2 linked regions of the Hyalangium ruber genome follow. The protein of the gene in region 1 interacts with the protein of each later gene in a pairwise test. Links are inferred from orthologs where the notes say so. Each region holds a gene or a part of one and is shown on either strand. Other genes may lie near its edges.

Evidence for each region. Proteins that work in one complex are often made in the same cells at the same time.
Region 2: the proteins of odhB (region 1) and SYV04_RS41590 interact in binary tests that used the Escherichia coli proteins (3 or more experiments, as listed by UniProt). The link is inferred for Hyalangium ruber from one-to-one orthologs.

What each region holds. Positions count from the first base shown.
Region 1 is NZ_JAXIVS010000017.1:157,248-163,322, forward strand. The notes cover bases 1,785-4,783. They hold odhB (2-oxoglutarate dehydrogenase complex dihydrolipoyllysine-residue succinyltransferase), read left to right. Parts: upstream 1,785-2,679; coding sequence 2,680-3,888; downstream 3,889-4,783. Other genes in these bases: SYV04_RS37050 (2-oxoglutarate dehydrogenase E1 component), read left to right, coding at 1,785-2,690; SYV04_RS37060 (cold-shock protein), read left to right, coding at 4,024-4,227; SYV04_RS37065 (S9 family peptidase), read right to left, coding at 4,326-4,783. In the rest of the region: more of SYV04_RS37050, read left to right, coding at 1-1,784; more of SYV04_RS37065, read right to left, coding at 4,784-6,075. UniProt on the Escherichia coli protein: E2 component of the 2-oxoglutarate dehydrogenase (OGDH) complex which catalyzes the second step in the conversion of 2-oxoglutarate to succinyl-CoA and CO(2).
Region 2 is NZ_JAXIVS010000025.1:55,828-59,572, reverse strand. Bases 1-2,866 are described here. They hold SYV04_RS41590 (YbaY family lipoprotein), read right to left. Parts: upstream 1,745-2,866; coding sequence 1,256-1,744; downstream 1-1,255. Other genes in these bases: SYV04_RS41585 (ammonium transporter), read left to right, coding at 2,004-2,866; SYV04_RS41595 (hypothetical protein), read right to left, coding at 192-1,169; carB (carbamoyl-phosphate synthase large subunit), read left to right, coding at 1-182. Outside these bases: more of SYV04_RS41585, read left to right, coding at 2,867-3,392; SYV04_RS41580 (M28 family metallopeptidase), read left to right, coding at 3,671-3,745.

The sequences.
Region 1 (6,075 bases):
GCAAGAACGGCAAGCCGGCGGCCGCCGTCGTCCAGGCTCCCGCGGCCGCCCCGGCCGCCGCTCCGGCCATCCCCCAGCAGGACATGCGCCTGCAGTCGCGGGTGGATCAGACCATCACCGCCTTCCGGCTGCGCGGCCACCTGCGCGCGAAGCTCGACCCGCTGGGCCGCCAGCGCGCGCCGCTGGACCATGTGGCCGACATGGGCATGGTGGACGAGAACCACTTCTCCACCGGCGAGCTGGAGCAGACCGTCGAGTCCAGCAACGTCTTCCCCGAGCAGCGGGTGAAGCTCGCGGAGCTGCTGGGCCGGCTGCGCCGCACCTACACAGGCTCCATCGGCGTCGAGTTCATGCAGATGCTCGACAGCGAGCGGCGGCGCTGGCTGCTGGGGCGCATGGAGCACAGCGAGAACCGCACCCCGTTCTCGGTGGAGGATCGGCGCCACCTGCTCACCAAGCTCTCCTACGCGGAGGGCTTCGAGAACTTCCTGCACACCAAGTACGTGGGTGTGAAGCGCTTCAGCCTGGATGGCGGTGAGAGCCTCATCCCCATGCTGGACGCCATCATCGAGGTGGGCAGCCAGCAGAACCTCCGCGAGGTCGTCATCGGCATGGCCCACCGCGGCCGCCTCAACGTGCTGACGAACATCCTCCACAAGAGCCCGGACGAGATCTTCAGCGAGTTCGAGGGCCCGGCGGACCCCAAGGCGTACATCGGCCGCGGCGACGTGAAGTACCACATGGGCTTCTCGTCGGACCACACCACGCGCGGCGGCACCTCGGTACACCTGTCGCTGGCCTTCAACCCCAGCCACCTGGAGGCGGTCGACCCCGTGGTGGAGGGCCGCGTGCGCGCCAAGCAGGACCGCAGCGGCGACACCGAGCGCACCCGCGTCATGCCCCTGCTCATCCACGGGGACGCGGCCTTCATCGGCCAGGGCGTGGTGGCCGAGACGCTCAACCTCTCGCGCCTGAAGGGCTACGAGACGGGCGGCACCATCCACCTCGTCATCAACAACCAGGTGGGCTTCACCACCGACCCGCACGACTCGCGCTCCTCCATCTACGCCACCGCCATCGCGCAGATGCTGGACGTGCCCGTCTTCCACGTGAACGGGGATGACCCGGAGGCCTGCGTCCACGTGGCGCGCATGGCCGCCGAGTACCGGCAGACCTTCAAGAGCGACGTCGTCGTCGACCTCATGTGCTACCGGCGCTACGGGCACAACGAGGGCGATGACCCCTCCTTCACCCAGCCGTTCATGTACGACCTGATCCGCAAGCAGCCCACGGTGCGGACGATCTACGCCAAGGATCTGGCTGAGAAGGGCCACATCTCCGCCGAGCAGTCCGAGGCCATCAAGCAGGCCTGCCTCAAGGAGTTCGACGACGCGCTGACGCGCATCAAGCAGGCGCGCCAGTTCAAGGAGCCCAACGCGCTGCAGGGCCTGTGGAAGCCCTACCAGGGCGGCTCGCAGAAGAACGCGCCCGAGGTGCCCACCGCCGTGGACAAGGGCCGGCTGCGCGAGTACCTGCGCAAGCTGACCGAGGTGCCCGCCGGCTTCAACGTCCACCCGGTCGTCGAGCGCACGGTGCTCAAGAAGCGCCTGTCCATGCTGGACACCGAGGAGCTGCTCTGGTCCGAGGGCGAGTCGCTGGCCTACGCCACGCTGCTGTCCGAGGGCTACCCGGTGCGCCTGTCCGGCCAGGACAGCGAGCGCGGCACGTTCAGCCACCGCCACGCGGTGCTGCACGACGTGAAGACCGCCGAGCGCTTCGTGCCGCTCTCCCAGTTCTCCACCGGCCGCGCCTCGTTCCAGGTCTACAACAGCGCCCTGTCCGAGATGGGCGTGATGGGCTTCGAGTACGGCTACAGCCTGGACGTGCCGGACGGCCTCACCATCTGGGAGGCGCAGTTCGGCGACTTCGCCAACGGCGCGCAGATCATCATCGACCAGTTCTTCGCCGCTGGTGAGAGCAAGTGGCGCCGGCTCTCGGGCCTGACGCTGCTCTTGCCCCACGGCTACGAGGGCCAGGGTCCGGAGCACTCCAGCGCCCGCCTGGAGCGCTTCCTCAGCCTGTGCGCCGAGGACAACCTCCAGGTCTGCTACCCCACCACGCCGGCGCAGATCTTCCACCTGCTGCGCCGCCAGGTGGTGCGCCCCTACCGCAAGCCGCTCGTCATCATGTCGCCCAAGAGCCTGCTGCGCCGCCCCGAGGCGGTGAGCAAGCTGGAGGAGCTCGCCACCGGCCAGTTCCAGGAAGTCATCCCCGACCGCAAGGACATCGACCCGGCGGGAGTGACGCGGCTGCTCTTGTGCTCGGGCAAGGTCTATTACGATCTCGTCAAGGCGCGGGACGAGCAGAAGGCGAACCACATCGCCATCGTCCGCCTGGAGCAGCTCTACCCGTTCCCGTTCGAGACGCTGGCCCGCATGGTGGCGAGCATGCCGAAGCTCGCCGAACTCTTCTGGGTCCAGGAAGAGCCGCGCAACGCGGGCGGGTGGTATTTCATGTTCCCCCGCTTGCACGACGTGGCATCCTCGCGCGCCAGCGGGCCCCTGAAGATCGGCTACATCGGGCGGGCGGATGCCGCCAGCCCCGCAACCGGCTTCACGAAGACCCACGACTACGAGCAGCAGCTGATCGTCGAGGAAGCCATCCTCCGAGGAACCAAGAATGGCCGTTGAACTGAAAGTGCCGCCGCTGGGCGAGTCCATCACCGAAGCCGTCGTCGGCAAGTGGAACAAGAAGAAGGGTGAGGCTGTCTCCGTGGACGAGCCGCTGCTCGTCCTGGAGACGGACAAGGTCACCATCGACGTGCCCGCCCCCGCCGCGGGCGCGCTCGTCAGCCTCAACTTCAAGGAGGGCGACAAGGTCCGCGTGGGTGAGGTGCTTGGCCTCATCGAGGCCTCGGGTGCCGCCGCCGCCGCGGCTCCCGCGTCCGCGCCCGCCGCCGCGGCTCCGGCGCCCGCCGCCGCTCCCGCCGCCGAGACGCGCACGGCGCCCATCACGCCCACCGCCGTGAAGATGGCGGAGGCCCACAACCTGGACCTGGCGCAGATCCAGGGCTCGGGCACCGGCGGCCGCGTCACCAAGGAGGACGTGCGCGGCAAGCTCAACCAGGGCACCCCGGCTCCGGCGCCCGCCGCCGCGCAGCAGGCGCCCTCGGGCCCCCGCGCCAACGCCGCCCGCGAGGAACGCGTGCGGATGACGCCGCTGCGCAAGCGCGTGGCCGAGCGCCTCATCCAGGCCCAGTCCACCGCCGCCATCCTCACCACCTTCAACGAGGTGGACATGGGCGAGGTGATGGCGCTGCGCAAGAAGTACAACGACAAGTTCCAGGCCAAGCACAACGTGAAGCTCGGCTTCATGAGCTTCTTCGTGCGCGCCAGCATCGAGGCGCTCAAGGCCTTCCCGCAGATCAACGCGGAGATCGACGGCGAGGACGTCGTCTTCAAGAACTACTACGACATCGGCGTGGCGGTGTCCGGCTCGCGCGGGCTGGTGGTGCCGGTGGTGCGCGACGCGGACAAGATGTCGCTGGCGGACCTGGAGAAGAAGATCGGCGACTTCGGCACGCGCGCCCGCGCCGACAAGCTGACCCTGGCGGAGCTGCAGGGCGGCACCTTCACCATCTCCAACGGCGGCATCTTCGGCTCGATGCTGTCCACGCCCATCCTCAACCCGCCGCAGACGGGCATCCTGGGCATGCACAACATCGTCGAGCGGCCCGTGGTGCGTGACGGGCAGATCGTCATCCGCCCCATCATGTACGTGGCGCTCAGCTACGACCACCGACTGGTGGACGGACGCGAGGCGGTGCAGTTCCTCGTGCGTGTCAAGGAAGTCATCGAGGATCCGGAGCGGCTGCTCCTGGAGGTTTGACGGCTTAATCGTCAATTCCCCACTCGCATCTGGACTTGTGGCGGGAGCCCCCACTACAACATGGGGGCCTTCCGGTAGTCGGAGGGCAGAAGAACCCGGGGGGCTCCGGCGCCGCCCGTCGACGAAGGAAGCAATATGGCAACTGGTACCGTGAAGTGGTTCAACGATGCGAAGGGCTTCGGTTTCATCACGCAGGACGGCGGGGGCGAGGACGTGTTCTGCCACCACACTGCGATCAACATGGACGGCTTCCGCACCCTTCAGGAGGGGCAGAAGGTCCAGTTCGAGGTGACTCGCGGCCCCAAGGGCCTTCAGGCCCAGAACGTTCGCGCTGCCTGATGTGAGCGTAAGCCCGAACCACTCCTCACGGACTGGTGGGTAGGCGAGGCCCGGTTTCCCCTGGTGGGAGCCGGGCCTCTCTCTTTTGGCGCTCCCTGCTACAGGTGCTTCTGGAAGTAGCCGAGCACCCACTCGTACTGGCGCTGGGTGACGAGCGGGTCGGGCACCATGTGCGTCAGCCCGCTGAGCGGCAGCAGGTCGTGCGGCTTGCCTGCGCGGAAGAGCGCGTCGGAGAGCTTGAGGGTGTGGAAGAAGTAGACGTTGTCGTCCGCGGTGCCGTGGATGAGCAGCAGCGGGCGCATGGGCTTGCTCTCGTCCTTCGCGTAGGTGAGCAGCGAGCTCTTCTCGTAGGCCTCGGGGTGCTCCTGGGGCAGGCCCAGGTAGCGCTCGGTGTAGTGGGTGTCGTAGTCGAGCCAGTCCACCACGGGCGCGCCGGAGACGGCGGCCTTGAAGAAGTCGGGGCGCTTGAGGACGGCGAGCGCGGCCATGTAGCCGCCGAAGCTCCAGCCCTCGATGCCGACGCGAGCCAGGTCCACCTCGGGCACCTTCTCGGCCAGGGCCTTGAGGGCGGCGATCTGATCATCCAGCGTGGCGGTGGCGAAGTCGTACTTCACCGTGCGCTCCCAGGCGGCGGTGCGCAGCGGGGTGCCGCGCCCGTCGAACTTGACGACGAGGAAGCCCTTGTCCGCCATCCACTGGTTGAGCAGGTTCTCCGCCATGCTGTGGCGCACCACGGTGGTGGTGGGACCGGCGTACACCTTGATGACGACGGGCAGCTTCACCCCGGGCTTCGCGTTCCGGGGACGGAGGACGGAGGCGTGGAAGCCCTCCTTGCCGACCTGGAAGAACTGCGCGTTGGGAGCGAAGGGCGGCTCCACCGCGACGGAGGGCAGCTCGCCCACGCGCGTGCCGTCCGAGCGCAGCACGACGAAGCGCGGCATGGTGGTGGCCGTCTGGGTGGTGGCGACGCTCAGCCCGCCCGACTTCGCGACGTGGGCGAACTGCTCGTGCGCGGGGCCCTGCGTGCCCGTGGAGAGCTTCTCTGGCGCTCCCCCGTCCCGCACCCGCCAGAGGTAGCTCTGGGTGGGGTTCGGGTCCCCGTAGAAATAGAGGGTGCGGTCGGCGTCCACGTAGCGCGCCAGGCCGAAGAAGCCCGCGGCTGGCTTCACCCACGACTGAGCGAGGCTGCCGTCCGGCTTGCGCAGCTCTACCTCGGGGCCACCGTTGCGCTCGGTGTACCAGAGGAAGCCGCTGCCATCCTCGAGCCACCGGGGGAAGTCCTGGTCCAGGTTGAGCCAGGCGTCATCCTTCTCCGTGAGCAGCAGGCGCGTCTTGCCGGTGGCCGCGTCCACCGAGAGCAGCTGCTGCTCGGTCTGCGTGCGGTTCTGCACCAGCACCGTCAGCGGGCCGCCCTTCTTCCAGGTGACGGTGGCCACATACGGGTACTTCTTCGCGTCCCAGTCCACCCACACCGTCTTGCCGCCGGCGATGGGAATGATGCCCAAGCGCACCACGGCGTTGGCCTTGCCCGGGCGTGGGTACGGGAAGGTGTTGCCGCCCCGCTCGGGGCGCATCACGTCCACGATGGTGAGCTTCTCCACGCCGGTGGTGTCGGACTCCGTGTAGGCGAGGTGCTTGGCCTCCGGGCTCCACCAGAAGCCGGAGTAGCGCCGCATCTCCTCCTGGGCGACGAACTCGGCCAGGCCGTGGGTCTTCGCCTCCGTGCCTCCCTGGGTGACGCGCTTCTCCGTGTTGGTGGCCAGCTCGAGCCGGTACACGTCGTGCCCGCGCACGTACGCCACCTGCTTGCCGTCCGGCGAGAAGTGCGGGTCGATGACGCCCGGGCCC
Region 2 (3,745 bases), on another replicon or contig:
GCAAGCAGGAGATCGCCGACAGCTTCACCATCCGCCGCGAGGCGCTGATGCACGGCGTGCCGTACTACACGACGGTGCAGGCGGCGCGGATGGCGGTGGGCGCGCTGGAGTCCCTGCGGCGCACGGAGCTGAGCGTCAAGCCGCTCCAGGAGTACCTGAAGACCACCGTGCGCCCCGGGTAGTGCCCGGGGTTACTGCGGCAGGCCGGTGTGCGCCCCGTCCGCGTGGGGCGCACGGCATCGCAGCTCCACCTCGGACTCGAGCGCCGCCAGGTTCTCGCGCATCGCCTTGGCCCACTTGGCTTTGGGCTGCTCCTGCAGCTTCGAGTGGGCCAGATCGATGGAGGCGCTCAGCTCCTCGTCGCTCATCTCGGAGATGGCCTTGCCCTTGTAGGGGCCGAAGGCCACCGCGGAGATTCGGGGAGAGGCCTCCACCGTGGGCCCCGGCGCCGAGACCGCGCCCGTGACGGGAGGGGCGACCGCGGAGAGCTCCGCCGCCGGCATGTCCTCCACGTCCTGGGTGAACATGTCCGAGCAGCGCGCCAGGGCGATGGCCCCATCCACCTGGGCCCGCTTCTTGGCCATCTTCAGGATGGTGTTGTCCACGTCGGCGATGTTCTCGTTCTCCACGCGGCCCACCGGCTGCACAGTGATGCGCTCGTCCGACTCGACGTACTTCTCGCCGCAGCCGCCCCGCTTCTTGAAGCACACCCAGCCGCCGCCGTACTCGGCCTTGCCCTGGATGATGGCCGCCTTGCCGCAGGTGGGGCAGGTGCGGTTGGCCGTGCGCCAGCGGAACCGGCTCTCGCGGCTGTTGGCCGAGCCGTAGCCCTCCGCCATCACCGCGCCCGTGTCCCGGCTGAGGATGCGGCAGCGGAAGGTGTACTTGAAGAAGCCCCCCTCGAAGTCCTCCCGGCTGAAGTCCGGCACCAGGGTGAACTCGGGGGTGCAGCGGAACAAGTCGATCAGCTTCTCGGCGCCGGGCTTGAGCAGCGTCGGCTTGTCCATGCCGGGGATGCGGCCGTAGTCGGTGCCCTCCACCATGCACTGCTTCACGTACTGGCCGAGGAGCTGGCGCTGCTCCCGCTCCTCCTTCAACAGATCGGCCGTGAGGTACGCGCGGCGCGTTGTTGGCACCAGCGACTCACTGCGAAACATCTCTCCCTGCATGGATGCCTCCCGCTCAGACACGTGAATAACTAGTGCATGGGTCTGACTTTCCCCTTCGGGAGACGGGGTAGGAGGATGGAGTTACGTCAGTTTCCGCTGCGCAAGAGGACCTCTACGTCCGTGGTCCGGCCGCCCTGGGTGAGCACGGTGATGGGCTCGGGCGTGGAGAAGGTCCGCGCGCCGTCGGTGATGCGCGCCCGGACGAGGTAGGTGGCGTCGGCGCGGATGCGCTCGGAGGGCACGTCCACGGAGAAGGGGATGGGGACCTGGCCCGGGGAGCGCAGGGTCTGTGTGCCGACCACGTCCCCAGGGCGGCCCTCGGCGGAGACCTCCACCACCTCCACCTGGACGACGGCCTCCGGGGAGAGGGCGATGCGCTCGCGGTACCGCACCGTCCCGGTCACCTGGGTGCTGGCGGGAGGGGTAGGGCGCTCCGTGGGGGTGGTGTCGGGGGTCTTCATCTCGGGGGCCTGGGTCTCGGGGGTCTGGGTTTCGGGGGTGGGGGGCGTAGAGGCGCAGGCGGACAGGGTGAGCGCGGCGAGGCATCCCGCGAGCGCGGTGATTCGGCGAGTCATGACAGGGCTCCTGAAGGAGAGCGGGGAACCGGTCCCCGCAAAGAAAAACGGGAGCGTCGCCGCTCCCGCCGTTCGCTCCTTAGCTCAGCCTGCCTGCTGGAGGGGCGGGTGTTCTCGGTCGGGGCAAATCTCAGCGCCCTTGGATTAAGTGCTTTGTTTTTGTCCTTGTTTGGTGGGGTTTAGTATTATCAGCACTTGAAATAAGGCTATAGCGCTCCCATAATGCACCGCGTCGGCTCTTCCGCAGGAGGCGGGCAGCATGAAGAAGTGGGCGGCGATGGCAGTCCTGGTAGGTGTAGGTGTGTTGGGCATGCTGGTGACGCCTCAGGCCCAGGCGAAACAGGGCGGGCCCATCAACACGGCGGACACGGCGTGGATCCTCACCGCGACGGCGCTGGTGCTGCTGATGACGCCGGGCCTGTCGTTCTTCTACGGCGGCATGGTGCGGCTGAAGAACGTGGTCTCCACGCTGCTGCAGAGCTTCATGGCCATGGCGGTCATCAGCCTGCTCTGGGTGGTGGTGGGCTTCAGCCTCAGCTTCGGTGACAGCTTCCACGGGCTCATCGGCGATCCGCGCACCTTCTTCATGTTCAGCGGCGTGGGCGGCGAGACGCACCCGGATCTGGCGCCCACCATCCCGCTGCTGCTCTTCGCGCTGTTCCAGCTCAAGTTCGCCATCATCACCCCGGCGCTCATCACCGGCGCGTTCGCCGAGCGCGTGCGCTTCAAGGCGTACGTCGTCTTCATGGTGCTCTTCAGCCTCGTCATCTACGCGCCGCTGGCGCACTGGACGTGGCACCCGGAGGGCTTCCTGCGCCAGTGGGGCGTGCTGGACTTCGCGGGCGGCACGGTGGTGCATATGTCCGCGGGCTTCGCGGCGCTGGCCGGCGCGCTGGTGCTGGGGCGGCGGCAGGTCCACCGCGAGAATCTCAGCCACACCCCGGCCAACCTGCCGTTCGTGATGCTGGGCACGGGCATGCTGTGGTTTGGCTGGTTCGGGTTCAACGCGGGCTCGGCGCTCAGCGCCTCGTCCACGGCCACGCTCGCCTTCGCCACTACCAACACCGCCTCGGCCGCCGCCATGCTGGGGTGGATCGCCTTCGACTGGCTGCGCGGCCGCAAGCCGGGTGCCCTGGGCGCTTGCGTGGGCGCGGTGGTGGGCCTGGTGGCGGTGACTCCCGCGGCCGGCTTCATCACCGTGGGCCAGAGCATCATGGTGGGCCTGGTGGCCAGCTTCGTCAGCAACGCGGCCGCGCACTTCAAGAGCCGCACCGCGGTGGATGACACGCTGGATGTCTTCCCCTGCCACGGCCTGGGCGGCGTGGTGGGCATGGTGCTCACCGGCGTGCTGGCCAAGGACGTGGGCCTCCTCTACGGCGAGACGCGCACCTTCCTCATGCACATGCTGGCGCTGGTCGTCGTCTCCGCCTTCTCGTTCATCGGCTCCTACCTGCTCTACAAGCTGGTGGATCGCATCGTCCCGCTGCGTGTCACCGCCAAGCACGAGGAGGAGGGGCTCGACCGCAGCCAGCATGACGAGACGGTGGGGGAGACGGCTGTGTTGTCCGCGCCGCCTCCGGCCGCGGCTTCGGTGGCTACTTCCTCCGAGCCCGCCCGTCCTGAGGGATCGCTCCCGGTGCCGGCCTGAGGCCTCCCCGATGGCCAGTCCTAACCGGTTAGAAGTCGTCACCAGTTCTAACCGGTTAGAAGTCGTCACCAGTTCTAACCGGTTAGAAGTCGTCACCAGTCCTAACCGGTTAGGAGTCGTCACCCGTTCTAACCGGTTAGGAGTCAGATAAAGGGGCGGATTCCAGCCTTGCTGGAAGTCTCGGGCGAGACATGGCGGGGCACCCTGACTGAGGCTTTGATGCGCGCACCGTGACGGTGCATGCATCTTTCCAGGAGACGGACGTCAGGCGTTGGGTCGTGGCTGTGGTCACCCTCGTGGGGGTGTACGCGCTGGTCACCTGGTCGCGCCAGCCGCCGTCACCCGTTCCCGCC